DNA from 4 places in the Nocardia sp. NPDC003693 genome. Region 3 is predicted to be linked to each of the others. Evidence: riboswitches for the same ligand, from Rfam matches in the RefSeq annotation. Region 3 holds a riboswitch; each other region holds the start of a gene.
The links. Region 3 has a riboswitch for S-adenosylmethionine ahead of ACWDOP_RS28185 (rhodanese-like domain-containing protein). Riboswitches for the same ligand answer to the same signal wherever they lie in the genome.
Positions count from the first base shown of each region.

Region 1 (7,470 bases), on a different contig from region 3:
ACGATAGACTCGCACCGCCGGAAGGCACGCCGCCTTAGCTCAGTCGGTAGAGCGCTTCACTCGTAATGAAAAGGTCGGGGGTTCGATTCCCCCAGGCGGCTCCGCGAAAAGGCCCCCGATACTCGAAGTATCGGGGGCCTTTTCGTGTGGTGGGGCGGGGTTTTCGGGCGTTGTGCACAGGCCCGGGACGGGTGGGGATGGATCCGGCGGACCGGTCAGGAGAACAGGCCGCGGCCGGTCGTCAGGGGGAGGTCGGTGGCGGTCAGGAGGCCGGGGCGGGCCGTGACCACCGCGGGGACCGCGCTGACCAGGCGGGCCGCCGTGCCGACCACGCCCGCTTCGGCGTGGTCGCCGTTGCTGTAGAGCTGCAGGTCCAGGGTGTAGTCGGGTTCGCCCTTGATTTCCACTCGGTAGCAACCCTTTCCGGCCGGTTGGGGCCAGTCGGGGGCGAGGTCGGGGTGCAGGCGGGTGACGTGTTCGAGGGTCAGGAGGGTGCGGTCGCCGCGCACGCCGTGCAGTTGGAAGCGCAGGGCCGCGGCCGTGCCGGGGTCGATGACGCGGTCGCCGACCTTGATTGCTTCGGTGGCGGGGAGGCGTTCGAAATGCTGTGTCACGGTGTCTATTTCGACATCGAGAGCGTTGGCGAGCTGGCGGATGACGCTGCCCCAGGCGAGGGTGAGGACGCCGGGTTGCAGGAGCAGGGGCAGGTCGTCCAAGGCGCTGCCGAAGCCCATGATGTCGAAGACGACCTTGGGGTTGTCGTAGGTGGAGTAGTCCATGATCTCCGAGCAGACGATGGCGTCTATCCGCTCGGAGCCGCTGGAGAGCACCAGGGGCAGCCAGTCGTTGGCCCAGCCGGGGTCGATGCCGTTGACCCAGAGCGAGGCGTTGCCCGCTTCGGCGGCTTCGACGATGGGGGCGATGGCCTCGTCGGGGAGGGTGCCGTAGGGGAACTGGAGGAAGACGGGGCTGCTGGAGACCACGTTGATGCCCGCGCGCAGGAAGGTCTTCAGGTCCTCGACCGATTCCATGAGGCGGTCGTCGGCCATGGCGGTGTGGACTATGCAGTCCGGTTTCAAGGCGATGAGGGCTGCGGCGTCGGTGGTCGCGAGGATGCCGGTTTCACGGTCCAGGCCCGCGAGTTCGCCCGCGTCCCTACCCGCCTTGGCGGGGCCCGATACCCAGACGCCGACCAGTTCGAGTTCGGGCCGGGCCAGGATCGAGCGCAGGGCGCGGCGGCCGACGTTGCCGGTACTCCATTGGACTACGCGATATGTCATGACGGACTCCGGTTCACAGGTCGGGGAGGCCGAGTTCGAGGTTGGGGGCCTCGATGCCGCCGTCGACTTCCAGGATCTTGCCGGTGATGTAGCCGCCGGCGGGGGAGCACAGGAAGACGATCGCGGCGGCGATCTCCCAGGGCTCGCCGAGGCGCTTGAGCGGGGTCGCGGACTCCATGCGGGCCTTGATCTCCGGGTTCTGGGCGACGACGTCCAGGGCCGAGGTCAGCACCGAGCCGACGGCGATCGCGTTCACGCGGATGCGGGGGGACAGGTCCGTGGCAGCCATCCGGGTCCAGTGCGCGAGGGCGGCTTTGGCGGTGCCGTAGGCGAGGAAGCCGCGGCCGGCGGTGCGGCCGAGCATCGAGGAGATCGAGACCACCGAGCCGCCGCCGGTCTGCAACAGGTGCGGGACCGCGGCCTGGGTGAGGGCGTGCGCGGTGGAGACGTTGAAGCGGAAGGCGTCTTCCAGGAACTGGGGGGAGGTGGTGGTGAAGGTGTTCGGCATCGTGCCGCCGACGTTGTTGACGACGATGTCGAGGCGGCCGAGTTCGGCGGCGGCCGTGTCGGCGAAGGCGGTGACGTTCGCCAGGTCCGACAGGTCGGTGGGCACGGTGATCGCGCGGCGGCCCAGGGCGCGGATCTTGCCGGCCACCTCCTCGATCTGCGCCGGGGTGCGGGCGGCGAGGGCGACATCGGCGCCGGCCTCGGCGAGGGCGAGCGCGGTGGCGGCGCCGATGCCGCGGCCCGCGCCGGTCACGATGGCCACGCGGCCGTCCAGTCGGAAAGAATCAAGAATCATCGGGTGCGGTCCCTCTCGGTGATGGCGGTCACACGAAGCTTTAAGAACATTCGCTTAACTGTCAAGGTGGAGTTCTTTCCGCCCTGGTGGCGGCTATTCTGCATACGGTGGAACCGCGCCCGGGCGTGCGGTCGGCGGGCGATGAGGGAGGTGCGGCGATGGCGGTGACCGAGGCACGGGAGCGGATCATCCTCGCGGCGGAACAGCTGATCGCGGAGCGCGGGCAGAGCGTGCCGCTGCGCGACATCGCCGCGGCGGCCGGGCAGCGGAACAATTCGGCGATCCAGTATCACTTCGGGTCGCGGGACGGGCTCATCGAAGCGGTGGTCGAGCTGCGGATGGGAACCCTCGAGGTGCGGCGGCTGGAACTGCTTGCGGAACAGGCGGGTTCGGGCACCGAGGTGGGGGTGCACGAGCTGCTCGAGGCCCTGGTCATCCCCATGTTCGAACTCGGGGAGCGGCACGGGATCAATCACTACGCGCGCTTCCTGGAACAGGTGCACACCCACCCGGCCGTCACCGACGCGAGCAATCTGGAGAGCGAGGCGCGCACGTCGGTGCGAGTCATCATGCAGCGCTTGGACGGTGCGCTCCCGGAGCTGACCCCGCGCCTGCGCGTGCGGCGGTTGCGCGCGCTGTCGACGGCGCTGTTCGCGCTGCTCGCCGATCACGAGCGCGCGGTCGAGGCCGGGCGGATCGCCGCGGGGGATGTGAATGCCTGGGGAGAAATCGTGGACATGCTCGCCGGGGCGCTCACCGCACCGGTCAGCACCCGCGTGCCGCTGCGCTGACGACCCACGCCGGTCTACCTGGCCCGCGCCGGGCCGACCACGCGGGGCACAGCGCGAGTCTGCTCGACCGGGGAGACTGCGGCGGCGCGAACTCTCCGACACCGACCGTTCGGCAGCGAGTGGAGCCGATGTTCGTCATCGTCCGGCGGTGGTCCGGGGTTCGATCGATCTCCCGCGCACCGATTTCCGGTGACCGGGGGTGCGAAGTCGGCGGTGACCTGGCAGGCCCCGGAGGGCGCCGCTAACGTTGATGCTCGTGGACACCGCTCTCGGATTCGAATCCAGGACCCGCCCCAATCGGTGGGGCGTGGGTCTTCCGTTGCTCGTGGGCGGCGGGGTGGCGGCGGGGTTCGCGGCCTTGCACTTTCGCGACCCGCACGTGGAGGGGTCGTGGGGGCTATGTCCTTTCCAGGAGCTCACCGGATATTGGTGCCCCGGCTGCGGCGGGCTGCGCGGGCTGCACAATCTGACCGACGGCCGGGTGCTCGACGCGATCCAGAGCAATGTGCTGATCGTCCCGCTGCTGCTCGGGTTCCTCGTCTTCTGGAGTGTGTGGCTGGTTCGCGCCTGGCGCGGCGACCCGAGGCCCCGACTACCCAAGGTGCTGCCGCGCTCCGCGCTGTGGGTGGTCCTCGTGCTGCTCTTCGCTTTCACCGTGCTGCGCAACACCCCGTGGGGGACGTGGCTCGCTCCGGTGTGACGGGTCGTGGCGGACCGTGCACCTGTGGATGATTCGCCGGCGCATCGCCTCCTGAACGGGAGCTATCGGGCATTTCGTGCGCTCAGTGCCGGTCGGCAGGTTGTGCACAGCTGTGGATAACTCGGCGTTGCACCGTATTCCAGTTGGCATCGAGTTCCGCCCGAGGCGGGCATCGAGTACCGCACCCCGGCGGCGTGCCGGGGGAATGAGAGCCGACTGCCGGGGCATGCTCTCGCTATGAGCGATTCATTGCGAGAGCGGGTGCGGGCCAAGCTGATCCGGCAGTTGGCGGAGGACGGGCCGCCCGACATCGAGCAGGAAGACGGCCGGCAGCTGTCCGTGCAGGACGATCTCGATCTGCTGAACGCCGTGGGCGACGACGACCCGGTGGTGGAGGAACTCGCGGCGCGATACCTGGTGCCGTAGCGCGACCGCCGGCGGATCGGGGCGCGGAGCACCCGCGATCTCGATCGGGTCCTGTTCCCGGTGGCCGTGTCTCACGTGCGGTACCGCGGTCGCATCGAATCCGATTCGATGCGACCGCGAACGCCGGGACGTCAGAACCCGCAGGGGGCCGCACCCGCGTCGGTGGCGGCGAACGGGCGGGTTTCGGGAGAGGGGTTCCAGTGGCCGTCGGTCTTGGCATAGTCCCAGCCCGGACCCTTGTGGACGAGTGTGGATATCGCGTCCACGAGGCGATCGACATCCGCGGCGGTGGTGCCCAGGCCGATGCTGGCCCGCAGTGCCGCGTCCACGCCGAGCCGGGCGAGCAGCGGATGCGCGCAGAAGCGTCCGTCACGCACCCCGATGCCGTGCTCGGCCGACAGATACGCCGCGACCTGCCCGGGTTCGAAACCGTCCACGGTGAACGCGACGATGCCGACCGCGTCGGTGCTGTCCCGCCACACCCGCAGGAAGTGCACGCCGGGAACGGTCGTCAATCCGTAGCGCAGCCGCTGCGTGAGGTACCGCTCGTGCTCGAGTACCTCGGTCTCGTCGAGTCCGGCGAGGGTGTCGCAGGCCGCGGCGAGCGCCGCCACGCCCAGGACGTTCGGCGACCCGGCCTCGTGGCGCTGCGGGGCGGGCGCCCATTCCACGCGGTCCGGGGTCACCGAGCGCACGGCGCCGCCGCCGGCCAGGTAGGGCTCGGCCGCGTCGAGCCAGTCGCGGCGGCCGACCAGCACGCCCGAGCCGAAGGGCGCGTACGCCTTGTGCCCGGAGAAGGCGAGGTAGTCGATGCCCGTGGCGCGCAGATCGATTCGCCGGTGCGGGGCGAGCTGCGCGGCGTCCACCAGGATGCGGGTCCCGCACTGGTGCGCGATCCACGCCAGCCGCTCCAGCGGGAGCAGCTCGCCGGTCACGTTGGACGCGCCCGTGATCGCCAGCAGCGCGGCGGGTTTGGCGCACAGTTCGGCGACCACCCGCTGAACGGTCTCCTCGATGGTGTCCGCGACCGGCACCACCCGGCGGCCGTGCCGGGTCCACGGCAGGAAGTTGGCGTGGTGTTCCACGTCCAGCACGACGGTGTCCCCGGGCACGCAGGCCGCGAGCAGGTTCAGCGCGTCGGTGGTGTTGCGGGTGAACACCGTGACCTGGTCGTCGGCGGCGTTCAGGAAGCGGGCGACCGAACCGCGCGCGGCCTCGTAGCAGTCGGTGGACACGCGCGAGGCGTAGCCCGCGCCGCGGTGCACGCTGGCGTAGTACGGCAGCAGCGCCGCGACCCGGTCGGTGACCTGCGCCAGTGCCGGTGCGCTGGCGGCGTAGTCGAAGTTGGCGTAGTCGATCTCGCCACCCTGGACGAGGGGAACGCGCAGGTCGCAACCGGAGACGGTGGCGAGGGGGGCACAGCTGCGGTCGGCGAAAGCAGTCATCACGAAATCCCATCGGGGCAAGGGACGCGCGATCAGAGAAAGGAATGATCGAGAGTCCGCGCTTGCCGCGCCCGGTCGGGCGGCGGCCCGGTCGTCACCTGGAGCACCCCACCGCGGAGGAGGGTTGCCGACCAGCTAGCCAGGGCTTTGCGCTGGTACTCATGACCTGATTGAGAAGGCTTGCAGACGATCGGCGGCATTGTCAACCCCTTCCGGAAAATCATCCGAAAGTTGGATGGGCTGGGGCGGAAAGGTCGAATCGCGAGAACGTTGCTGACCCGTACAGTCGATTTTGAAGTTAGGGTAGCCAAAGTAGTGCGCCCTGGGAGTTGAAGCGAGGATGCTCGATCATGTTGGAGACCAGCACACCGTTCTCGACGCTCATCCGCACCGCGACCGAGCAGCAGCACGCCGAGGCGGAGCATTCCACGTTCATGCGTGACCTGCTCACCGGTCAGCTGGGCGTGGAGGCGTTCTACCGCTACACCTCGCAGCTGTGGTTCGTTTACGAGGCACTCGAAAAAGACACGGCCGCACTGGCTTCGGACCCCGCCGCGGGCCCGTTCATCCGCCCCGAGCTGGCGCGCCTGGCCGCGCTGGAGACCGATCTGGCCCACCTCGGCGGACCGAACTGGCGTGACGAGCTGACCGCGCTGCCCGCCACCGCCGCCTACGCGGCCCGGGTGCGCGAATGCGCGCGGACCTGGCCCGCTGGCTACGTGGTGCACCACTACACCCGCTACCTGGGCGATCTCTCGGGCGGCCAGGTCATTCGCGGCACCGCCGAGAAGCTGTGGAACCTGCCGAAGAAGGGCGACGGCGTGCGGTTCTACGTCTTCGACGAGATCGCCAATCCGGCCGCGTTCAAGCGCGAGTACCGGGCGAATCTGGACGCGCTGCCGCTGGCCGCCGGCGAGGTCGAGCGCGTCCTGGACGAGGCCCGCCTCGCCTTCTCCCTGAACACCGACGTGTTCCGCGAACTGGGCACGGAGTTCGGCGCGCGAATCTGAATTCCGGACGCCCGGAAGGCCGTTGACCCCGTTTCATCAGGGCGGGGCGGCGGTCTTCCCGCTCACCCATGGCGGTATTCCCTTGCATCCACCTCGGTGATGCGCTGCCATGGGTGAGTGAATCCCGCTCTGCTGCTGAGCTTCATCGGGCTGTGCGTGCTGCTGGCCCTGACTCCCGGTCCCGACACCTTCCTGGTGCTGCGCTACGCCATGGCCGGCCCGCGTCCGGCGATCGCGGCGGCCGCGGGGTCGGCGGCGGGCGGCATCGTCTGGGCGCTGGTGGTCGCGGCGGGTGTCGCGGCGCTGCTGGAGCAGTCCGCCACCGCCTATCGCGTGCTCAAGGTGATCGGCGGAATCTACCTCGTATACCTCGGGGTTCGGGCGCTGCTCGCGCATCGGCGGGCCCGGCGGGAGGCGGAGTCGGAGCTCACGGGCGCGGCGCCGCAGGGGCGCGCCGCCTCGGTTCGCTCGGCATTCGCCGCCGGTTTGCTGTCCTGCGTGCTGAACCCGAAGGTCGGCCTTTTCTATCTCGCCGTGCTGCCGCAGTTCCTCACCAAGGTGACCTTCGCGAACACCCTGGCGCTCGGCGCGATCGAATCCGTCATCGCCGCGATCGAGATGGTGCTGCTGGCGATGATGGCCGCGCGGGCGGTGGAGCTGTTGCGCCGGCCGCGGGTGCGAGATCGGCTGGAGCAGTTGAGCGCGGGGATTCTCGCGGCGCTGGGCGTGGGCACCGCGGCGTCGGCGACCTGACCCTCCACGCTGCGAATCAGTCCGCGATCTCCGCGCGGTGATACGCGCCGTCGTAATACACCAGCGGCCCGACCGCGGGCGCGTCCTCGGTGTTGTCGTGTACCCGCGTCACCAATCCGATGACCAGGGTGTGGTCCCCGATCGGAATGAGCTGGTGCACGGTGGCGCGCACCCAGATCGGGGTGCCGTGCAGCACCGGTTCGCTCGTCTCGAGCGTCGTCCACAGCGACCGGTCGGTGAAGCGTTCCTCCGCGGTCCGGCTG
Region 1 is NZ_JBSFNO010000025.1:89,330-96,799, reverse strand. It holds tRNA gene ACWDOP_RS25415 (tRNA-Thr) at 29-101, shown strand; gene ACWDOP_RS25410 (NAD(P)H-dependent amine dehydrogenase family protein) at 216-1,280, opposite strand; gene ACWDOP_RS25405 (SDR family oxidoreductase) at 1,294-2,082, opposite strand; gene ACWDOP_RS25400 (TetR family transcriptional regulator) at 2,241-2,873, shown strand; gene ACWDOP_RS25395 (DUF2752 domain-containing protein) at 3,130-3,573, shown strand; gene ACWDOP_RS25390 (hypothetical protein) at 3,811-3,999, shown strand; gene ACWDOP_RS25385 (aminotransferase class V-fold PLP-dependent enzyme) at 4,131-5,444, opposite strand; SAM riboswitch class IV at 5,498-5,611, opposite strand; gene ACWDOP_RS25380 (biliverdin-producing heme oxygenase) at 5,795-6,454, shown strand; gene ACWDOP_RS25375 (LysE family translocator) at 6,572-7,207, shown strand; gene ACWDOP_RS25370 (flavin reductase family protein) at 7,224-7,470, opposite strand, start outside.
Region 1: another riboswitch for S-adenosylmethionine. It lies ahead of ACWDOP_RS25385 (aminotransferase class V-fold PLP-dependent enzyme); the one in region 3 lies ahead of ACWDOP_RS28185 (rhodanese-like domain-containing protein).

Region 2 (7,470 bases), on a different contig from region 3:
TCGAATTCGTCGTCGCCACTGGGCCTTACGGTGATCTCCGGCGGCGTGACGGCCGCGGCGACCCCGCGCAGATCGATGCCGAGCACATTCTCGAAGCCGGCGAGCCGGTAGCCGCGGCCGGTGAGCAGATCCCCGACGGCCGGATCGGCCAGATGCGCGAGTTCGACCTGCACCGGGGCTTCGCGCTCCGCGTAGAGCTTCTCGACGGCGTCGAGCTCGTCCGCGCCCGGCACCCCGCCGAAACCCAGCCCGGCCACCTTGTTCAGCGGCGATCCCGGTTCGGCGAAGGACGCCACCCCACCCGCGAGCGGCACCAGGAAGCCGCTGTCCGCGCCCGGTCGCGCCCGCGCCGCCGCGCTGCCCGCGCTGATCAGCTCGCTCTCCACCCCCTCGATGCGGGCGCCGAGCTCGACACTGCAGAACAGGGATCGCTGATCGTTGGGCATGGCCTCGAGCCTAGTTCGGGGCGGCAACCGAATTCCCGGCTTCGTCGCGGACCGGGCGAACCCCGGTCGCCCGGCCGGGGCCGCGGCCGCCGCCGTCCGGTCGAACCGTAAGGTCGGAGGGTGGCCCCAGCAGAGCACCCCGCAGCCGGGTCCGGACTCGTCGTCGGGTTCGACCTGGATATGACGCTGATCGACTCGCGTCCGGGCATCGCCGCGGTCTGGGACGCGGTGGCCGCCGAGACCGGGGTGCGCATCGATTCGGAGCTTGCGGTGTCGAGGCTGGGACCGCCGCTGGCCATCGAGGCGGCCGAGTGGTTCCCGCCGGACCAGGTGCCGGGGGTCGTGGCCCGCTATCGCGAGCTGTACCCCGACCTCGCGATCACGCGCGCCGATCGGTTGCCGGGCGTGCTCGACGCGCTCACGGCGGTGCATCGCGCCGGTGGGCGCACCCTGGTCATCACGGCCAAGAAGGAATCGCTCGCGCGCCTGCATCTCGACCATCTCGGGTTGCCGGTGGACGACGTCGTCGGCGATGTCTGGGCCGAGGAGAAGGGGACTGCGCTGCGCGAGCGCGGGGCGTCGGTCTACGTCGGCGATCATCTGGGCGATGTGCGCGGGGCGAAGGTCGCCGGGGCGCTGGCGGTCGCGGTGACCACCGGACCGTATACGGGCGAGGAGCTTTCGGCCGAGGGCGCGGACGTGGTGCTGAGCGATCTCACCGAGTTCCCGGCCTGGCTCGCCGCGCACCTGGCCGCGCGCAACTGAGCTCGCGCGGCCGGACTTCGCGCCCCGGGATCGACTTCCTTTTGGCTTCAGGCTGATTCGAACGCTGTTGACGGAACGGACCCGTCACTAGCGTTGCGCGCACGGTCACGAGTATCAGCAGTGACGAGCCCCGGCTCGCTGATCGGCAACCCTCGCGCGGCGGTGGGGTGCCCCGGGTGACGACCAGGTGCTGCCCGCCGGGCAGCACAAGCGCGTTGTGGCCGGTGTGTGCCGGTGAGTTCAGAGGAATCAGATGAGTAAGCAATGGTCCGGGTCGCGTCGTCTCCGGGTAGTGGTGGGCATCGCATCGGCGGCCCTGGTGGCCGGGCTGGTATCGGCGTGCGGCGGTTCTTCCGAGAGTGACAGCGGCACCGTGTATTTCGGTGTATCGGGGCCGAAGTCGGGCCCGTCGGCGGAGTACGGCCGGCTGTGGCAGCAGGGCTTCGATCTGGCCCTGGAGGAGGTCAACGCCGCGGGCGGGATCGACGGCAAGAAGGTCGAATTGAAGTGGGAGGACTCGCAATCCGACCCGAAGCAGACCGTGCCCATCGCGACCAAGTTCGTCGGTGACGAGTCCATCATCGCCGAGCTGGGCGACTTCTCGTCCCCGGCCTCCATCGCGGCGTCGCCGGTGTACAACCGCGGCAAGCTGGTGCAGTACGGCTTCACCAACTCCGCGGTGGACTTCACCAAGGGCGGTGACTACTCGTGGAGCCCGTCGATCACCCTGGATGTCTTCCAGGAGCGCAATGCCCAGTGGGTGTCCGCGAAGGCCAAGAAGGTCTCGGTCGTGTATCTCGAAACCGACTGGGGCAAGCAGGCATTCAAGTTCTTCGAGCAGTCCGCCAAGGAGAAGGGCGTGGAGATCGTCTACTCCTCGCCGATCCTGCCGGACTCGCAGGACTTCCGCCCGGTGCTGATCAAGGGCCGGGACGCGAACCCGGAGGCGTTCGTGCACCTGGGCTACGGCCCGGACGGCGCGCTCATCGTCAAGCAGCTGCGCGACGTGGGCTACACCGGCCAGTTCTTCGGCGGCCAGAACACCCCGCAGTTCATCTCACTGGCGGGCGCCGCGGCCGAGGGTGACATCGTGAACGGCGTCTTCACCGCCGCGGACACCAACCCCAAGGTCGTGGACTTCGTGAAGAAGTTCCGCGCCAAGTTCAACGTCGACCCGGGCGACTTCAACGTGTACGCCTACGACGCGATCAACGTCCTGGTGAAGGCGGCCAAGCACGGCGGCGCCACCCGCGAGGGCATCCTGAAGGGCCTGCGCGAGGTCAAGGACTTCGACGGAATCGGCTTGGGCACTTTCGCTTTCGATCAGCAGACCCGGCGCCCGAACGGCGTGAAGCCGATCGAGCTGATCCTGAAGAACGGCGCCTTCGTGCCGACCGGCAACAAGTAGCGCCATGTTCGACACGCTCATAGCGGGTCTGGTCCACGGCAATGCGTACGCACTCATCGCCGTGGGCATCACCCTGATCTTCGGGGTCAGCAACGTCATCAATTTCGCGCACGGCGCGATCTTCGCGTTCGGGTCGGTGCTGGGCTGGTGGCTGATCGCCGAGCAGGGGCTGCCGCTGTGGCTCGCTCTCGTGCTGGTGGTCGGCACCACGGCGCTGCTGGGCGTGGCGATCGATGTGCTGGCGGTGCGGCCGTTGCGCCGGGCCCCGGCCATCGCGGCGCTGCTGGCCACGGTGGCGGTGGGCCTGATTCTCGAGAACGTGGTGGCGCTGATCTTCGGCCCCGACACCCGGCCCTTCCCGCAGGTGCTGCCCACCAACAACTTTCAGGTGGGCGGCATCTGGTTCGGCACCTCGGACGTGGTCATGTTCGCCATCACCATCACGGTGATGGCGGGACTGTGGAGCTTCCTGCGGTACAGCCGGTACGGGCTGGCCATTCGCGCCACCGCCCAGGATCCGGACGCCGCGGCGCAGATGGGGATCGGGGTCGGGCGGATCCAGTCGCTGGCCTTCGCCATCGCCTCGGGGCTCGGCGGGCTGGCGGGCATCTTCGTCGGTCTCTACAACTCCAACATCTCCCCGACCAGCGGCGGCATCGTCGGCATGACCGGTTTCGTCGCCGCCACGATCGGCGGCCTCGGCTCGATTCCGGGCGCGGTGGTCGGCGGTTTCATCCTCGGGCTGGTGGAGGCCTTCGGCATCTACACCTTCGGGGACGGCTACCGCGATCTGATCACCTTCGGCCTGCTGGTCGTGTTCCTGGTGCTGCGGCCCGGCGGTCTGCTGGCCCGCCCGCCCGCCATCGAATCCGAGCCGCTGACCGGGACCTTCCTGGGAACCGGGCGGCAGTTGCGGGTGCGGTGGTGGCACGCGCTCATCGCGTTCGCCGTTGCGGGACTGGTGATTCCGGTCGTGTCCGACGACTACGGCATCTCGGTGGGCACGCAGATCCTGGCCTACGCGATCATCGCGGTCTCCATGACGCTGGTCGCGGGTTCGGCCGGGCAGCTCGCCATCGGGCAGGCCGGGCCGATCGCGATCGGCGCGTACACCTCGGCGGTGCTGACGGTCTCGCACGGCTGGTCGTTCCTGCCCGCCATCATCCTCGCGGGCATCGTCGCCGCGGTGGTGTCCTCGGTGCTGGCCGCGCCGCTGTGGCGGCTGGGCGGGCACTACGTGGCCATCGCCACGCTCGGCATCGGCATCGTCACGGTCGCGCTGATCCGCAACTGGGAGCCGGTGACGCGGGGCAGCTACGGCATCTTCGGGATTCCGGCGCCGGAGCTCTTCGGCATCGAATTCACCACGCACACCGAGATATTCCGGCTCGAACTGGTGGTGCTGGCCATCACGCTGGCGGTCATGCTCGCGGTGCAGCGCTCCCGGCTGGGCACCGCGATCCGGGCCATCGGCGCGGACGAGGTGGCGGCGCGCTCGGCCGGGGTGCCGGTGCGCGACTACAAGGCGCTGGCCTTCGCCATCGCCGCGTTCTTCTCGGGGATCGGCGGCGCGCTGCTGGCGCACCAGTACTCCTACATCGATCCGACCGTCTTCAACCTGCCGATGTCGCTGCTGGTGGTGACGATTCTGGTGCTCGGCGGCACGGCCTCGCCGTACGGCGCGGTCCTGGGCGCGGTGGTGCTGATCGGGGTGCCCGAGGCGCTGCGACTGGCCCCCGAACTGCGCATCGTGCTCTACGGCGTGGTGTTGCTGCTGGTCGTGCGGTTCCGGCCGCAGGGAATTCTGGTGAGGAGGGAACGTGTCAAGGTCACGAGCTGAGACCGAACCGGTCGCGCGGGGCGAAGCCCAACCGGCCGCGCCCCAGAGCGACCCGGTCGCACCGGCGGCCGATGCGGCCGAACACGGTGTATCCGAGGCGAAGTCGATCGAACCGGTGCTGGCCGTTGGCGGCCTGCGCCGGGCGTTCGGTGGCGTGCGGGCCGTGGACGGCCTGGACATCACCGTCGCGCCGGGGGAGTTCGTGTCGATCATCGGGCCCAACGGCTCGGGTAAGTCGACGACGGTCAATCTGATCTCGGGGGTGCTCGCGCCGGATTCGGGCGAGATTCTGGTGCACGGCAAGCGCATTCGGCCCGGAAAGCCGGAGGCGGCCGCGAACGCCGGTATCGCCCGCACGTTCCAGAACGGCCGGGTGTTCGGCAACATGACGGTCCGCGAGAACGTGGACGTCGGCTTGCAGACCACCCTGCGGGCGACTCGCCCGCTGCGGGCGCTGGCGGGAATTCCGCTGCTGCGCTGGGTATCCCTGCTCGCGGAGCTGGGTGTGGCGCTCGTGCCGACCCCGGCCGCGCGGGCCGAGCGCAAGGCGACCGCCGCGCGCATCGACGCCCAGCTGGCGCGGTTCGGCGAGCGCCTCACCCCGCGCGCGGACAACTCCGCCTTCACCCTGTCCTACGCCAATCGGCGGCGGACCGAGATCGCCCGCGCCCTGGCCCTGGAACCCCGCCTGCTGCTGCTCGACGAGCCGGCGGCCGGCATGAACCAGACCGAGACCGCCGAGATCGGCAGGCAGCTGGCGGAACTGAAGGCGCAGGGCCAGACGGTGCTGCTGGTCGAGCACAAGATGGATCTGGTGCACGACCTGTCCGACCGGGTGCTGGTGCTGGACGAGGGCCGGGTCATCGCCGAGGGCACGCCGGACGAGGTGCTCTCCGATCCCCGCGTCATCGAGGCGTACCTCGGCCGGAGCCGGGGCGGGCGGCGTGATCTCGCCGAGGTCGAGAGCACGGCGGTCGAGTCCGGCGGTGTCGCTGCGGAGTCCGGCGGCACGGCAGCGGGGACCGACGAGGCGGCCCGATCCGAAGGGAAGGTGACCGCGGATGCCGGACATTGAGCGGCCGGAGGCGCGGGAGTCCGGTGTCGCCGCGCCGGTGACCGAAATCGCGAATAGTGCGCGATTCGACGAGAACGCCGCTCCCATACTGGAATTCGACAAGGTGGTCGTGCACTACGGCACGTCGCGCGCGCTGGACGAGGTATCTCTGCGGGTGCGCCCCGGGGAGATCGTCTCGCTGCTGGGTGGCAATGCCTCGGGCAAGTCCACCACGATGAAAACCGCGCTCGGTCTGCTGAAGCCCACCTCGGGTGCGGTGCGGATCGACGGGGTGGACGTGAGCAGGACGCCGCCGTCGGCGCGGATCGCCGCGGGGCTGGCCTCGGTGCCGGAGGCGCGGCGGGTGTTTCCGGGTATGACGGTCGAGGAGAACCTGTTCGTCGGCGGCTACATCCGCAAGGAGCGCCGTGCGGTGCTGGCCGCGCGGGCCGTGGAACTGTTCGAGCACTTCCCGCGCCTGGCCGAGCGCCGCACCCAGCGCGCGGGCACCCTGTCGGGCGGCGAACAGCAGATGCTGGCGTTCGCGCGGGCGCTGATGAGCAAGCCGCGGCTGATCTGCATGGACGAGCCCACCATGGGCCTGTCGCCGCTGTTCGTGGATCGGGTGCTGGACGAGATCGCCCGGCTGAACCGGGAATTGGGGCTGGCCATCCTCATCGTCGAGCAACAGGCCGAACTCGCGCTGAGCATCGCGCATTCCGCGAATGTGCTGCGCACCGGTGAGATCGTGTTGCACGGACCGGCCGCCGAACTCATCGACAATCCGGCCGTGCGCGATGCCTACCTGGGAAAGGCGACGGTATGACCACACGACGGCTCGGCTTCTTCACCCGCCTGGTCCGCTCGGATCAGGATCAGGACGCGGCCACGGTGTACCGGCACGCCCTGGAACAGTTCGACGCGGCCGAACGGCTCGGCTACGACACCGCCTGGGTGGCGCAGCACCACCTGGACCCGGACGAGGGCGGACTGCCGTCGCCGTTCGTCTTCCTGGCGCACGCGGCGGCGCGAAATCCGAAGCTGCGCTTGGGAACCGCCATCGTCACGCTCGCACTGGAGGATCCGGTCCGGGTCGCCGAGGACGCCGCGGTGCTGGACGCGCTCAGCGGCGGCCGGCTCGAACTCGGGTTCGGCGCGGGCGGTTCCCAGCACGCGTTCGACCTGTTCGAGCTGGGGCAGGCGGATCGGCAGCAGGTGTACGCGGACAAGCTCGCCCGGGTGACCGCCGCCCTGACCGGGACGCCGCTGGTGGGCGGTCGCGGTCTCAATCCGCCCGCGCCGGCGTTGCGAAACCGGTTGTGGCAGGCGACTTTCTCGGCCTCGGGGGCACGCCGGGCCGGCCTGGCCGGGGACGGCCTGCTGCTGTCCAAGGCGCAGCCGCGCGACGCCGCCACCGCGAACTCCACGCTCTGGGAGATTCAGGAACCCCTGGTCAACGCCTATCTGGCGGCGCTGCCCGCCGGTGCGGAGCCCCGAATCGGAGCGTCCCGAGGCGTTTTCGTCGCCGACGACGGCGCCACCGCGCGCACCCTGGCCGAGCGCGGTGCGCAGCGGTTCCTGGATCAGTTCCGCCGCAATCACGACGCCGGCTTCGCGGGCTCGGTCGAGGAGATTCTGCGCGACACGTACGTCGGCACCCCCGACGAGGTGGCGGCGCGCCTGTCGGCCGACACCGCCGTGCGGCGGGCCACCGACCTCATCGTGCAGGTGCATCCGGTCGATCCCGGCCACGAGGCCACCCTGCGCTCCATCGAACTCATCGCCACGAAGGTTGCCCCGCAACTGGGCCGGCGGGAAGGAAACACACAGTGACCGACGTGAGCGACCGTGCTCCCGACGCGACGGCGTCCGTGGTGAGCACCGAAACAGTCGGCGGCGCACCGACGTACGCCGACGTGATCGACACCGTGCTGGGCGACCGCGCGGCCGCCGTGCG
Region 2 is NZ_JBSFNO010000006.1:240,651-248,120, reverse strand. It holds gene ACWDOP_RS10620 (GNAT family N-acetyltransferase) at 1-425, opposite strand, end outside; gene ACWDOP_RS10615 (HAD family hydrolase) at 567-1,211, shown strand; SAM riboswitch class IV at 1,315-1,430, shown strand; gene ACWDOP_RS10610 (ABC transporter substrate-binding protein) at 1,465-2,619, shown strand; gene ACWDOP_RS10605 (ABC transporter permease) at 2,624-4,459, shown strand; gene ACWDOP_RS10600 (ABC transporter ATP-binding protein) at 4,440-5,534, shown strand; gene ACWDOP_RS10595 (ABC transporter ATP-binding protein) at 5,521-6,339, shown strand; gene ACWDOP_RS10590 (putative FMN-dependent luciferase-like monooxygenase) at 6,336-7,346, shown strand; gene ACWDOP_RS10585 (hypothetical protein) at 7,343-7,470, shown strand, end outside.
Region 2: another riboswitch for S-adenosylmethionine. It lies ahead of ACWDOP_RS10610 (ABC transporter substrate-binding protein); the one in region 3 lies ahead of ACWDOP_RS28185 (rhodanese-like domain-containing protein).

Region 3 (7,470 bases):
GTTGTTCGGGCGCACAGCGATTGGCCACGACCGCCACCAATTTGGCGTGCTCGGAGACGAGTTCGGTGCGGCACAGCTCCACCAGCTGGGACAGCTCGGCGGGCGTGCGGCCCAGACCGCGCACCACCAGCAGCACGGGCGCGCCGAGGTTCACCGCGATGCGGGCGTTGAAGCGCAGTTCGCTGGGACTCGCGACGTCGGTGTAGTCGCTGCCCAGGATGAGCACGGCGTCGCACTGCTTGGTCATGGCGTGATAGCGCATGACGATCTCGCTGATCGCCGCGTCGGGGTCGGCGTGCACCTGCTCGTAGGTGACCCCGATGGACTGCTCGTAGTCGTCATCGGCGGTGGAGTGCTCGAGCAGCAGTTCGAGGATGTAGTCGCGCTCGGTGGCCGAGCGGGTGATGGGCCGGAACACCCCGACCCGGGGCGTCGTGGCGGCCATCGCCTGCAGCACGCCGAGTGCCACGGTCGATTTGCCGGTGTCGCCCTCGGGGGACGCGATGTACACACTGGAGACCGGTGCTGCAGCCATGGTCCAGAGCCTACCGACCGTTAAGTCCCGATTCGGGCGACTATGGCGCGCAGGTGTCGCGTGCCACAGCGCACCGGGCCGGCCGCACCCGGAAACGACGGTGGCGCGCCCGGACCTGGGTCCGGACGCGCCACATCGGAACGCTGTGCGGGTGCGGCTAGAGCGCGCGCAGGCGCGGCGCCAGATCCCGTTGGAACAGATCCAGGAAGCGGCGCTGATCGTGGCCCGGCGCGTGGAACACCAGGTGGTTCAGGCCCGCGTCCAGGTACGGCTTGATCTGCTCGACGGCCTGGTCCGGATCACTGGCGACGATCCAGCGCTTGGCGATCTGCTCGATCGGCAGCGCGTCGGCAGCGGCCTCCATCTCGATCGGATCGGTGATCGAGTGCTTCTGCTCGGCGGTCAGCGACAGCGGCGCCCAGAAGCGCGTATTCTCCAGCGCCAGTGCGGGATCGGTGTCGTACGAGATCTTGATCTCGATCATCCGGTCGATGTCCTCGACCGTGCGCCCGGCCTTGGCCGCGCCCTCGGCCACCGCGGGCATCAGCTTCTCGGTGTACAGGTCCATGCCCTTTCCCGAGGTGCAGATGAAGCCGTCACCCGCGCGGCCCGCGTACCGGGCCACCAGCGGGCCGCCCGCCGCGATGTAGATCGGGATGCCGCCCTTGGGCACGTCGTAGATCGAGGCGCCGACGGTCCGGTAGTACTGCCCGTCGAAGTCCACGCGGTCGCCGGTCCACAGCGCGCGCATGAGGTCCACCGACTCGCGCAGGCGCGCGAAACGCTCCTTGAACTCCGGCCATTCGCCCTGGTAGCCGGTGGCGATCTCGTTGAGCGCCTCGCCGCTGCCGACGCCGAGCATGATGCGCTCGGGGTACAGGCACCCCATGGTCGCGAACGCCTGGGCGATCACCGCGGGGTTGTAGCGGAAGGTGGGGGTCAGCACCGAGGTGCCGAGCTGGATGCGCTTGGTGCGCTCGCCCACCGCCGCCATCCAGGCCAGCGAGAAGGGCGCGTGCCCGCCGTTGTGCCGCCACGGCTGGAAATGATCGCTGACGGTGGCGCTGTCGAGGCCGTGCTCCTCGGCCGCCACCGCGATCTCCACCAGTTCCCGCGGGCCGAATTGCTCCGCGGACGCCTTGTATCCGAGTTTGAGGTCTGTCACCGCGCCACTCCTGTCGCCTTGTTGCGCTCGTTGTGCGGGCCAACCTCCCGCTGCCGGCCGCCCGGGACGCGATGGACGCGTCGTGCCGAACGGCTTACTTCGCACCATAGTTCCGCCCCGGGCCCCGGTGTGCCGGGGGTCGCACCCGAGGTCTGCAACCGGCGCGGTCAGCGCCCGTATTCCGGTCGCCGCACCTGGCGATTCGCCCACCGCGACCGATCCGCGCGGCGGCGCGCGCCACGGCCTGCCGAAATATCGCACAGCGGGCGGCGAACGTGAAGAACGAGACAAAAAGGGCCGCGCACGGGCGCAGCTACGCGGGGGCAAATTAGACTCGGACCCGTGACCTCCACCGAAGAGCCGATCCTCTCGTACCTGACGGACATGGACGGCGTGCTGGTGCACGAGAACCACATGGTGCCCGGTGCGGACGAGTTCCTGGCCGAGTTGCGCGCCAACGACATTCCCTTCCTGGTGCTCACCAACAACTCGATCTACACCGCGCGCGACCTGCAGGCCCGGCTCCGGCACACCGGCCTGGAGATCCCCATCGAGTCCATCTGGACCTCCGCGCTTGCGACCGCGACCTTCCTCAACGACCAGCGCCCCAACGGAACCGCCTATGTCGTAGGCGAATCCGGGCTCACCACCGCGCTGCACGAGATCGGCTACGTGCTCACCGACAGCGACCCGGACTACGTGGTGCTCGGCGAGACGCGGACGTACTCCTTCGAGGCCATCACCACCGCCATCCGCCTCATCTCGGCGGGCGCGCGCTTCATCGCCACCAATCCCGATGCCACCGGACCCTCGCGCGAGGGCATCCTGCCCGCGACCGGGTCGGTCGCCGCCCTGATCACCCGCGCCACCGGCAAGGAGCCGTACTACGTGGGCAAACCCAACCCGCTGATGATGCGCTCGGCGCTGCGCCGCATCGACGCGCACTCGCAGTCCACGCTCATGATCGGCGACCGCATGGACACCGACATCATCTCCGGCCTGGAGGCCGGGCTGCGCACGATCCTGGTGACCACCGGCATCTCCACCCACTCGACGGTGGAGCAGTACCCGTACCGGCCCACCGCCATCCTGCACTCGGTCGCCGACCTGATCGGCAAGACCAAGGCGCCCTTCGACGCCTGAGGGTTCGGCCGCGCCCGTGGTTCCGGCGCCGGTCCGACCCGCCGGATATCGCCGCGACGCCGCAGCCGGTCCGCCCGGATCCGCGAAGCTGTTGCGCGGCAACCAGTCCGGGCATCGCCCCTAGCTCGTCGCGACCGGCCGTTCGGCGTCGAGCGCGTCCAGTGCCGCCGACAGCGTGGTGAGCGCGTCGACGATCTCGGCGAAACGCTCGGCCCCCAGGTGCGCGGCCATCCGCGCGGAGATGTCGGCGTGCTGCGGGTGAATCCGGCGCACCGCCTCGTGACCGGCCGGGGTGATGGCCACGAGTTTGGCCCGCCGGTGCAGCGGATTCGGCCGGTATTCGGCGAAACCCCTGTCCACCAGCAGATCCGCTATCCGCTGCACGCTCTGGCGCGTGATGCCCATCGCGCGCGCGATGCCCGCCACCGGCAGCGGATCCGGCAGCACCGCGCCGAGCACCTGCCACCAGGCGGCGGTGAGCCCCGCCGGGGCGGCCAATTCCTCGGCGATGGCGAGGAATTGGCCGTTGAGCTTGAACGAGGTGATGGCCGCCGTACTGAACAGTTCCTGTTCGGAGCGCGTCATTGCTGTTCCCGTCGGACGGAGGGTTTCCCCTAGGTGGTGGCGGCCGCCGCGCGGCTCTCCTCGTAGTCGGCCAGCGCGAAGAAGCCGGCCGGATCATTGTGGCCGTAGAGCCGGTGCCAGGCCTCGAGCACCTGCGGTTCGAACAGGCCGAGCCGCGCGAAGATGGCGTGCGCGAAGTCGACCGGGGTGATGCCGCTCGCGGTGATGAGGTCGGCGTCGATGACGGCCGGCTCGTAGACGAAGCCCTTGCCGCCCGAATACTCGGTCATGGCAAGGTATTCCGCCGCGTTGCTGGTGTGCTTGCGCTCGTCCAGCAGCCCTTCGACCGCCATGCCCCAGGTCGCGCCGCAGATGGCCGCGACCGGCACGCCCGCCGCCAGGAACTCGCGCGCCTTCGCGCCGAAGGCCGTCAGGTCACCGCGCTCCCAGGTCTCCGAACCGGGCAGGATCAGCATCTCGCTCTCGGCCGGGGTCAGATCCGCGAGCGCGAGGTCGGGCGTGACGCGCAGTCCGCCCATGGAGGTCACCGGGTCGGTGGTCGGACCGACCGTGCGGATCTGCCAGGCGCCGGGTTCGCGGTGCCACAGCGTGCGGTTGATGTGCGCGGTGGCGTGCCCGACCTCCCAATCGGCGAAGGTGTCGTAAACGGCCAGGTGCACTGTCTTCGTGGTCATGACAGTATCCTGTCATGTTTGACAGTATGCTGTCAATACTTGGACCGCGGACGGCCCCGGAGCTCGGGAAACACCGGGAGAGCGGCCCGGAAACGACAAGAGGGCCGGAACCTGACGGTTCCGGCCCTCGGCCCGCTACTCGAGCAGGGTCAGCTCAGCGCGCGATCCAGATCCGCGATCAGATCCTCCACGTCCTCCAGCCCGATCGAGATGCGCACCACCCCGTCGGTGATACCGATGGCCGCGCGACCCTCCGGGCCCATAGCCCGATGCGTCGTCGTCGCCGGATGCGTGATCAAGGTCTTGGCGTCACCGAGGTTGTTCGAGATGTCGATGATCCGCAGCCCGTTGAGCACCTCGAACGCCCGCTTCTTGGCCTCGGCCTCGGGCGCGGTCAACTCGAAGGTCACCACGGTGCCGCCGCCGGACATCTGCGCCCGAGCCAGGTCGTACTGCGGGTGCGAGGTCAGGAACGGGTACTTCACCCACGCCACGGCCGGATGCTGTTCCAGGAACTGCGCGATGCGCAGCGCCGAGTCGTTGGACTGGCGCACCCGCAGCGGCATGGTCTCGAGACCCTTGAGCAGCGTCCAGGCGTTGAACGGGCTCAGCGCCGGACCGGTATGGCGCATAAGGTTTTTCACCGGGCCGTCGATGTACTCGTGCGAGCCCAGGATCGCGCCGCCGAGCACCCGGCCCTGGCCGTCGATGTGCTTGGTGCCCGAGTAGACGAGCACGTCGGCGCCGAGATCGAAGCCGCGCTGCAGCAGCGGGGTCGCGAAGACGTTGTCCAGCACCACCTTCGCGCCGGCGGCGTGCGCCAGATCGACCACCGCGCGCACGTCCACCAGGGACTGCATCGGGTTGGACGGGGTCTCGAAGAACACGGCCTGGGTGGGCACCGACAGCGCCTCGGTCCACTGGTCCAGATCCTCGCCGTCCACGAAGACGGTCTCCACGCCCCAGCGCGGCAGGATCTCGTTGGCCACCACGAAGCACGAGCCGAACAGGCTGCGCGCGGCGACCAGCCGGTCACCGTTGCCCAGCAGCGCGGCCAGCGCGGTGAACACCGCGGACATGCCGCTGGCGGTCGCGAAAGCCGCTTCGGCGCCGTCGATCAGGGCCAGCCTGTCCTCGAACATGGCGACCGTCGGGTTGCCGTAGCGCGAGTACACGAAGTGCTCGATGTCGCCGGTGAAGGACGCCTCGGCGGCCTCGGCGCTCTCGTAGACGAAACCGGAGGACAGGTACAGCGCCTCGGAGGTCTCCTCGAAACCCGAGCGCCGCAGGCCACCTCGCACACTGAGCGTGGCGGGGCCGACGCCCTCGGGCAGCGGCTTGTCGAACGCGCCACCGGTGATCATGACTGCCTCCACGGAAGTCCGTCCGCGCGCCAGCCTTCGACGCCGCGGTGTCCCTGCGCGTCGAGCGCGCCCTCGAAACCCTCGAGCACATTGAACGACGGAGCGAGCCCGAGCGCGGTCGCGGCGGTCGCCGCGCCGATGGAACGCTGCCCGGAGCGACAGATGAAGATCACCGGCGCGTCCGAGTCCGCGGCCCGGTCGGCCAGCACCTCGCGGAGCTGATCGACGAACCGGGCATTGCGCGCGCCGCTGGTGTCGACCCATTCGATCAACGCCGTCGGGCGGCCGATGCCGCTGGTGTCGGGGACGCCGACGAATCGCCATTCGGCTTCGGTGCGCACATCGACCAGCACCGCATCCGGATTGTCGCGCAACAGTTCCCACGCCTGCTTCGGCGTGATGTCACCCGCGTAGCTCACTTCGAACCTCCTGTGAATCCGCACTTGCCGCACCGTTGCCCGATGCGCGGCCAGGTCGTCACCCGGAGCACCCCACCGCGGAGGAGGGTTGCCGACCAGCCAGCCGGGGCTTGGCGCTGATACTCATGACCTGGGTTGAGATTGACCGACATGGGGCCTCACTGTCAAACCGTGCGGGCGGTCAGGAATTGCACACCAGCCACGCCCCATCGGTCTTGGTGAAAGTCCAGGTCGAGGTGGAATCGCGGTCGTCGGCGCGCCAGGTCACCTGCGCGGTGGCGCGGTCGCCCTGGATATTCGGATCGGTCAGCTTGACAAGCGTTGATTTCCCGGCCTTTTCGCCCGTCTCGGTCCGCAGCGGCGAGCGCTGTTCGTCGAAGCCCGGGCACGCGGTCGAGGGGTCCAGCGCGTCGGTGCCGCTGCGGGATTCGATGAAGTTGCGCGCGGACTTCGCCAGCCGGTTCGCGTCTGTGACATTCTTCTCAGCCGGCGACAGCAGGGCCGAGACCACGATGCCGATGATCACCACGACCGTGACGCCGATGGCGATCAGGAACGGCAGCATGGTTCTGGACTCACGCTGATCGATACGTTCGGGCTGGTCCGCGTCCTCGCTCATGACCTTGATCATGCCTGCTCGGGGCGGGTGTCCCGGCGGCGACACCGGACCGCGCCCGGGGAGAGCATGCCCACAGTTGACCGCACCGGCGCGGGGGGTGGTCCATACCACCGATAGAATCGGCACAATTCCCCCGCGAGGCCGGGAATCGCAGTACAGAGCAGCAACGCTGCAGCTTCGGGGCCCGTAGGGTGGTTCACTCGAAGCCAGGGCGTCAACTTAGCCTAAGCTAAGAACGACGGCTGAGACTTGACGGCAAGATAGTTTTCGACCAAAGGGTGCGCGAAGAATGACCGAACAGCTTGCGGGAACCGATGCAGCGACCCGCCCGCTTCGCATTGCGATCGTGGGCGCGGGCCCGGCCGGAATCTACGCCGCCGACGCGCTGATGAAGTCCGATACCCCCGCCGGTTTCGACGGGGTGAGCATCGACCTGTACGAGCGCATGCCCGCGCCGTTCGGTCTGATCCGCTACGGCGTCGCGCCCGATCATCCGCGCATCAAGGGCATCATCACCGCCCTGCACAAGGTCCTGGACAAGCCGCAGGTCCGCCTGCTCGGCAACATCGACTACGGCGTCGACATCACCCTGGAAGACCTGCGCACGTTCTACGACGCGGTCATCTTCTCCACCGGCGCCAACGCCGACCGCGCGCTCGAGATCCCGGGCATCGACCTGGACGGCAGCTTCGGCGCGGCCGACTTCGTCTCCTGGTACGACGGCCACCCGGACGTGCCCCGCGAATGGCCGCTGCACGCGGAGAAGGTCGCGGTCCTGGGCGTCGGCAACGTCGCCCTCGACGTCGCGCGCGTGCTCGCCAAGACCGGCGACGAACTGCTGCCGACCGAGATCCCGCCGAACGTCTACGACGGCCTCAAGGAGAACAAGGCCGTCGAGGTCCACGTCTTCGGCCGTCGCGGTCCCGCGCAGGCCAAGTTCACCCCGCTCGAGCTCCGCGAGCTGGA
Region 3 is NZ_JBSFNO010000031.1:46-7,515, reverse strand. It holds gene pta (phosphate acetyltransferase) at 1-535, opposite strand, end outside; gene fgd (glucose-6-phosphate dehydrogenase (coenzyme-F420)) at 693-1,700, opposite strand; gene ACWDOP_RS28205 (HAD-IIA family hydrolase) at 2,043-2,843, shown strand; gene ACWDOP_RS28200 (MarR family winged helix-turn-helix transcriptional regulator) at 2,964-3,428, opposite strand; gene ACWDOP_RS28195 (type 1 glutamine amidotransferase family protein) at 3,458-4,102, opposite strand; gene ACWDOP_RS28190 (O-succinylhomoserine sulfhydrylase) at 4,252-5,466, opposite strand; gene ACWDOP_RS28185 (rhodanese-like domain-containing protein) at 5,463-5,885, opposite strand; SAM riboswitch class IV at 5,901-6,016, opposite strand; gene ACWDOP_RS28180 (Rv0361 family membrane protein) at 6,067-6,504, opposite strand; partial or broken gene ACWDOP_RS28175 (FAD-dependent oxidoreductase) at 6,794-7,470, shown strand, end outside.

Region 4 (7,470 bases), on a different contig from region 3:
TGGAGGCGGGCAAACAGGGCTTCCTCGGCATGGCGGTGCCGGAGGAGTTCGGCGGCGGCGGGGTGAAGGACTTCCGCTACAACGCGGTGGTCACCGAGGAGGCGACCTACGGTCAGTACTCCGGCCTGGGCTTCGGCCTGCACAACGACGTCATCGCGCCGTACCTGCTGGAACTGGCGAACGACGAGCAGAAGGCGCGCTGGCTGCCCGGCTTCTGCACCGGCGAGATCATCACCGCCATCGCCATGACCGAACCGGGCACCGGCTCGGACCTGCAGGGCATCAAGACCCGCGCGGTCAAGGACGGCGATGACTGGATCTTGAACGGGTCCAAGACCTTCATCACCAACGGCATCAACGCCGACATCGTGATCGTGGTCGCGCAGACCGATCCGGCCAAGGGTGCCATGGGCTTCTCCCTGCTGGTCGTCGAGCGCGGCATGCCCGGATTCGAGCGCGGCCGCAACCTCGACAAGATCGGCCTCAAGGCCCAGGACACCGCCGAGCTCTCCTTCCAGGACGTGCGGGTGCCCGGCAAGAACCTGCTCGGCACCGAGGGTCAGGGTTTCGTGCACCTCATGCAGAACCTGCCCCAGGAGCGCCTGTCCATCGCCGTGATGGCCGCCGCCGCCATGGAGGGTTCGCTGCAGGGCACCATCCAGTACGTCCGCGATCGCAAGGCGTTCGGCAAGCCGATCGGCGCGCAGCAGAACACCCGTTTCGTGCTGGCCGAGCTGGCCACCAAGACGACCGCCGTCCGCGTCTTCGTCGACCGCTGCATCGAGCTCCTGAACGCCGGGAAGCTGACGGTCGAGGAAGCCGCCATGGCCAAGTACTGGAGCACCGAGGAGCAGCTCGACCTGATCACGAAGTGCCTGCAGCTGCACGGCGGCTACGGCTACATGCGTGAGTACCCGATCGCCAAGGCCTACATGGACGCGCGCGTGCAGACGATCTACGGCGGCACCACCGAGATCATGAAGGAGATCATCGGCCGCGGTCTGAAACTGACCTGATCCCGGCCGATGTCGCGGGGCCGCGCGGGTGTTTCCCGCGCGGCCCCGCGTGGCGTCGACGGGGGAGCGGCCGGGCGGGGAGGTGCGCCGGCGCAGGTCCGGGCCACTTCTCCCGGGCCGGAATCTCTACAGACCGAGTGGTCTCATTTAGGCGACAGTACTGAGCAGCTAACTGATAGCGAATTAGCATGGCGTGTGGGGTCGGGTCCTACCCGATGGAGACACGCAATGCGAACAACCCGAGAGATTCTCAGGAACGCACTGGCCGTCGGCATGGCTGCCGCCGGTTTCGGAGCCGCCATCGCGCTTGCCCCGGCGATCGCGCCCTCCGCGCACGCCGACGCCGACTACGGCGGCGGGTGCGTGCTCTACGACGGCGATCGCGCGGCGACCATCGATTCCTTGAGATTCAGATGCGGCCCGGGGCAGCTCGAGGCGCTGTACCGCGACGCACCGCAGGGCGCGGTGCCCATGGGCGTCAAGAACGGGTGGGTCGCCGAGCCGGCCGACATGCAGGTGTGGTCCCCGGCGCTGTGGATCGGCAAGACCTTCTTCACCGGACCCGACGGCGGCTACCTGCTCAACCGCGTCACCGGCGCGGGTGTCGAGGTCTACCAAGCGGACGTGTACCGGGGCCCCTCGGTCGTGGACGGCGGGCCGACCTGGGTCCTGAACTACCGCCCCTCACCCACCCCGCAACTGTGGGACGAGATCCGCGAAGTCACCCCGGGCGTGTGGTTCGGCTACTCCTATTGGCGTGACGGTCGCGACGCACAGCTGTTGAGTTTCATCCTCACCTGACCCCACCCCGGCTTGCGATCACCGCGCACGTAACTCTCGTGGCGGGGGAGTGTCCCTTGATAGACGTGGACTCCGTTGTCCACGAAAGGGATTCAATGACAGCCCCGCTTCACGTCAGTGCCGCCGCGCGCGGCGAGCCCGGCCGGTCCCGGGCCCTGGCCCGGATTCTCGACGGTGCCGGCCGAGGACGCGGCGCCGGGATTCGCCACGACTCGGGAGCGTGCGCGTGAGCTCGCCGCCCGATACCGAACCCGCCCTCTGGGCGCCCACCGGCCGGACCGTCGGAGCCGTCTGCGCGGTAGGAATTCTCGTGGTCGGGCAGCTGTATGTCGTTCTGCCCGTGCTGAACCGGCTCGCGCAGGACTGGGAGACCTCCAGATCCGCGGTGACCTGGACCACCACGGCCTTCGGATTGGCCTACGGCGCGGGCTTTCTGGTGACGGGTCCGCTGTCGGATCGGTTCGGGCGGCGGCCGGTCATCGTGGGCGGCCTGCTCGCCACGGTGGTCAGCTCGCTGATCGTCGCGGCCGCGCCCGGGCTCGGTGCGGGGCTGACGGCCCGGGTGCTACAGGGTCTGACCGCGTCGTTCTTCGCCCCGGCGGCCTTCGCGTACCTGTCCGAACGCATTGCCCCCGAACGCAGGATCTTCGCGCTGACCTGCTTGACCAGCTCGTTCCTCGCCGCCGGGGTGGTGGCGCAGGTGCTGGCGCAGCTGGTGGGCAACGCCTGGGGCTGGCACGCGATCTTCTTCACCGGCGCGGTCGCGTTCGCGCTGTCGGCGGGACTGCTGTGGTTCGTGCTGGGTGCGAATCCGGCGGCGAGGGAGCCGGTGCGGCGGTCCGCCGACGGCATCGGCGACACGCTGCGAACGGTTTTCGCACCCTTCGGCACGCTGCTGCGACGCTTCCGGCTGGTGCTGCTGTACGTCAGCTGCCTGGCGGTGCTCGGCTCGTTCGTCGGCATCTACACCGGAATCCAGCTCGCGCCGCCGGACGGCGTCGGCGCGAGCAACGGCGCGCTACTGGCGTTGCGCGCCAGCGCGATTCCCGCCATGATCGCGGTCCCGCTGCTGGCCGGTCGGCTGGGCGCCATCGCGCCGGAGACCCGGGTGATCGGCGCGCTCGGCATCGCCGGGTTCGCGGCGGCGGTGACCGCCGTACCGTTCGGGGGCATCTGGGTCGCGGCCTGGCTGCTGGTGTTCGTGGCGGCCATCGCGGTGGCGGCGCCCGCCGCGGTGCAAGCCATCGCGGCGCAGGCGGGCGCGGCACGGGGCGCGGCCACCGCGCTCTACACCTTCGCGCTGTTCCTGGGTGCCAGCCTGGGGCCGCAGCTGGCGAATCTCGTTGCGCACCGGGGGTATTCGTGGGTCGCGCTGGTGATCGCGACCCTGGCGCTGGCGGGCGCCGCACTGGCCTACGCCTCGACCCGGGTGGGGGCGGTCGCCGTCCGGAATTGATTTCGACCACGCTGGTTTGAATCATTGTTGGTAATACGCAGTGCCACATAAGTTTTCGAACACGGTCATGAGTTCCAGCGACAAGCCCCGGCTTGCTGGGCGGCAACCCTCCAGTGGCGGCGGGGTGCTCCGGGTGACGACCGGATGGCGGCGAACGCGTCGCCATAAGCGTCTTCGCTCTCGGAGGAAAACAATGTCTGTAGCCCAACTCTCTTCGGCGACCCCGGAATCCGCGACCCTGAACCTCCGCGAGGTGGTACTGGTGGCGGACCGATTCCGGGGTCTCGCGGAGGACGACCGGGCATTCACGGTCTCCGGTTTGGTGGCCGTGCTGCGGAGCGGGGGATTGCGGGAGGCGGCCGAGCCGCTCACCGTCCGGATCGGGCAGGGGATCACCCGGCACGACCTGGACTACATCGAGCACGTGGCGGCCATTCACGCGCCCGCCGGGCTCCGGGTGATCGACACGGTCGCCGAACCGGCGCCGCGGCATCAGGTGCACAAGTACCAGAACTCGAATGTGTTGCTGGCGAACCTGGTTCAGGAATCGGCGACCGAGTTCAGCGCCGATCTGCGCATCCACGGCGACAACGAGCTGCTGCTGGATCATCAGACCGGCGAGCACGTGCAGGGGATCGTCATCGTGGAGGCGGTGCGCCAGCTGTTCCTCGGGGCGTTCGAGCTCGAGTACGGCCGGCGCTGGCCCGAGCAGCACTTCTACATCGTCTGGAACAGCATCGAACTGAACTTCACCTCGTTCCTGTTCCCGCTGCCCGGCACGCTGCACGCGGTGCTCACCCCGATCTCGATCGAGGATCCCGGCAAGCTGGAATTCTCGATCGAGGTGCAGGTGCGCCAGGCCGGGAACAACGTCGCCGACGCCCGGATCGGGTACGCGGCGCTGCCCAACGAGCGCATCACCCGCATCGAACGGCACAAGGCCGCCAAGGCCATCGCCGCGCACCTGAACGAGGTCGCGTGAGCGCCGTCGCGCCGGTGCGCGCGGCGGCGTTCTTCGACGTCGATGAAACCCTCATCACCGTCAAGAGCATGTTCACCTTCCTGCGCTTCTGGCTCGCCGAGCACGGTGACGACGGGAGCCGCTACGCGCGTATCTCCGGCGAGATCAAGGAGCGCGCGGCCGCGGGCGTGCCGCGCGAGGAGGTGAACCGGCACTACTACCGCGCCTATCGTGGGGTGCCGGGCGCGGAACTGGCCGAGGCGGGGCAGCGCTGGTTCGCCGAGTTCGAGGCCGGTGGCGCGGCGTACTACACCGATGCCGTGCAAGCGCTTGCCGCACACAGGGATTCGGGTGCGGTCACCGTACTGCTGTCCGGGTCGTTCGCGGCGGCCATCGCCCCGGTCGCCGCGGCGCTGGGCGCGGACCGGCTCATCGCCACCACCCCGGTGATCGATGATCACGGGCTGCTGACCGGGGAGGTGCTGCGGCCCATGATCGGTGCGGCCAAGGCGGACGCGGTCTCGGAGTTCCTGCGCGAGAACGGAATCGAGTTCGAGAACACCTTCGGGTACGGCGATCACGCCAGCGATCTGCCGTTCCTGTCGGCCGTGGCGCACCCCGGTTTCCGCGGGTCGGATCCGGTCCTGCTGGAACGGGCGGGCACGCACGGCTGGATTCATCTGAGCGATCGGGTCAGCGCGGCGATCGGTGCGCCCGGTCGCGTGCTGTCCGAGCAGGAAGCGGTATCGGTATGGTGAACAAGATCTACGAGCTGACCCCGACCACCCAGGGTCCGCTGTACCCCCCGAGTGAAGTGCTGGACGCCGCGGGCGATTTCATCGTTGTCGGCTTCCTCAACGACGCGGGGCCGGACGGTTCGGTGACCAGGCGGTGGGGGCGGGCGATCGTGGCCGCCGACACCCCCGTGCCCAAGTTCGGCGCAGCCGCGCCGTACACGATCGTGCGCGAACTGGACGCGGAGCTGTCGCGTGCGGACGCGGAGAGCGTGCTCTACACGCTGCCGCTTCCGTTGCCCGCCAACAACTATCCGATCGTGTTCGCGCCCGATCAGCGTCCGGACGCGGAATCGGTCCGGCGCCCGAGCTACGCGTTCCACGAGACGCCGATCCCGGACCTGCGACCGGAGGACGGGCGCAAGCTCACCACCCCGATCACCCTCGAGCAGTGGCTGCGCGCTCGCGGGACCGTCGAGGTGAGTGTGAGCGCGGACGGCCATCACGGTGAGTTCCGGTTCGAGTTCACCGACCTGATCCCGGATTCGCTCTACACCGTGATGTCCCTGCGGGCAAAGGATCTGGACCCGGACGCACCCACCAGGCCGGGCCCGCTCGGCGTGCCGAACGTCTTCGTCACCGATGCCGCCGGCGCGGGTTCGTACCGCGCGACACTGCCGAATCCGTTCCCGGATCCGGAGTCCCCGGGCGCGAACCGCGTCATCAGCGTCGTGGTGCTCTGGCAGAGCTACCAGCAGAACTACGGCGGGGCCATCGGCCACTTCGGCCTGGGCGGGGACATCCACGCGCAGTTGAAGCTGCCCACGCCCACCTTCGAGGAGTTCCGCACCGCCTGACAGCTTGTCGCGATGGCAACGGCCGCGTGGTCCCGGACCGCGCGGCCGTTGCCGTTGCGGCGCAGGGTTTCCGGCTGTGGTGTGGGAGCCGGACAGCATCTCCCGCCGCGCTGATCCTCAGCGTTCGGCCGGGCTCCCCGCGAGCAGGCGATGCGCCTCGAGCGCGAGGTGGATCTCGGTCGCGGCGTGCGGTGCGGTCAGGCGGCGCCCGGTGAGTTCGGCGACGCGATTGAGCCGGAAGCGCACGGTGTTGCGGTGGCAGAACAGTGCGGCGGCGATGGCCGAGACTTCGCCGTCGTGGGTGAACCAGGCGCGGACGGTGTCCAGCAGGATGTCCCGGTCGTGGTCGGGCAGTGCCAGCAGCGGGCCGAGCACCGCGCCGGCGAGGGTCATGGCGGTCTCGGGGGAGCCCACCAGGAGGACCGGGATGAGGGCGTCGCTGTAGCGAACCACTTCGCGTGAGCCGGGCTCCGTTGCGGCGCAGGCGAGTTCGGCCTGGCGCAATCCGGTCGCGGCGTCGGCGAGCCCGCCGAACGGGGAACCGATCCCGACCCGCCCCACCGCGCGCTCGGTGAGCATGGTCTGCAGCCGGGCCTGGGTGAATCGCGCTGTGAGAGTGACGATTCCGATGTGGTGATCGGCGCGCAGCCGCCAGGCCGAGGCCACCCCGAGCATGGACAGTGCCTTGTCGATGCCGGGCAGCGCCTCCTCGGCGGAGTTGCCGGTCCCGGCCATGACCACCACGAACTCGCCCTGCACCGGGAGCCCCAGGGTGCGGGCGCACTCCCACAGGCGCGGCCCCTCGGCCTGGCCGCCGAGCACCGCGTCCAGTGCGGCGTCCTGGGCGCGCGCGTCCCGGCGTAGCTGCTCGGTCACCGTCTCCTGATATCCGGCGGTGAGGGCCTGGGAGTAGTCGTCGACGAGCTTCCAGATATCGGTGGCGCGGATGAGCAGTTCCCGATTGGATTCGGGGTCGGCCCCGGCCATGGTCACCAGTTCGTCCCAGATCACACCCGATCCGATGCGGAAGGCGCGCAGAATCGCGGGCAGCGGCACCCCGCTCTCGGCGCGGCGCTGACCGGTGCCGTGCGGTGCGGCGGTGTCGGGTCCGGTGTGGTTTCCCGCGAGATAGCCGAAGACCGCCTGCAGGTTCTCCCGGGTGGTGCGGCGCAGCTCGTCGGGCGAGACCTCCGCGGTCGGTCCGTAGACCGGGACGGTGCGTTCGATCTCCGTGGCCACCCGGTCCACGAAGGCGTCGAGGCGCTCCAGCAGCGCGACGCTGGCCCGGGCGAGAAAGCCGCCGGGCGGGGTGGGCGGGGTGTTCATGGACGATGATCGTACCGCCCGTCATCCCGTGCTCGCGCACCGTGACCTGCGCCTACCCGTCGCACCCCGGGTGCGCGCCCGGCGCTCGCGCGGTCGCGCCACGCCGAGGTCCACAACGGCCCGGCCACACCGGTTTCCGCCGGGCCCCGCGCGAAACACCCTCGTGGACGAGGGCTTCCGGCCTACCATCTGTGCCATGTCAGCCCCGCGAACCGGTTCGACAATGATCGAGGGGCGGGTCGCGCGCACCTCCCGGAGTCTGGAGATCACCTTCCACAGCGGCCCCGGCGACCCGCTCGCCGTCGCGGTCCGCGGCGAC
Region 4 is NZ_JBSFNO010000005.1:50,989-58,458, forward strand. It holds gene ACWDOP_RS08395 (acyl-CoA dehydrogenase family protein) at 1-1,016, shown strand, start outside; gene ACWDOP_RS08400 (hypothetical protein) at 1,245-1,817, shown strand; gene ACWDOP_RS08405 (MFS transporter) at 2,044-3,273, shown strand; SAM riboswitch class IV at 3,337-3,450, shown strand; gene ACWDOP_RS08410 (AfsA-related hotdog domain-containing protein) at 3,467-4,255, shown strand; gene ACWDOP_RS08415 (HAD family hydrolase) at 4,252-4,992, shown strand; gene ACWDOP_RS08420 (hypothetical protein) at 4,986-5,825, shown strand; gene ACWDOP_RS08425 (PucR family transcriptional regulator) at 5,943-7,151, opposite strand; gene ACWDOP_RS08430 (hypothetical protein) at 7,348-7,470, shown strand, end outside.
Region 4: another riboswitch for S-adenosylmethionine. It lies ahead of ACWDOP_RS08410 (AfsA-related hotdog domain-containing protein); the one in region 3 lies ahead of ACWDOP_RS28185 (rhodanese-like domain-containing protein).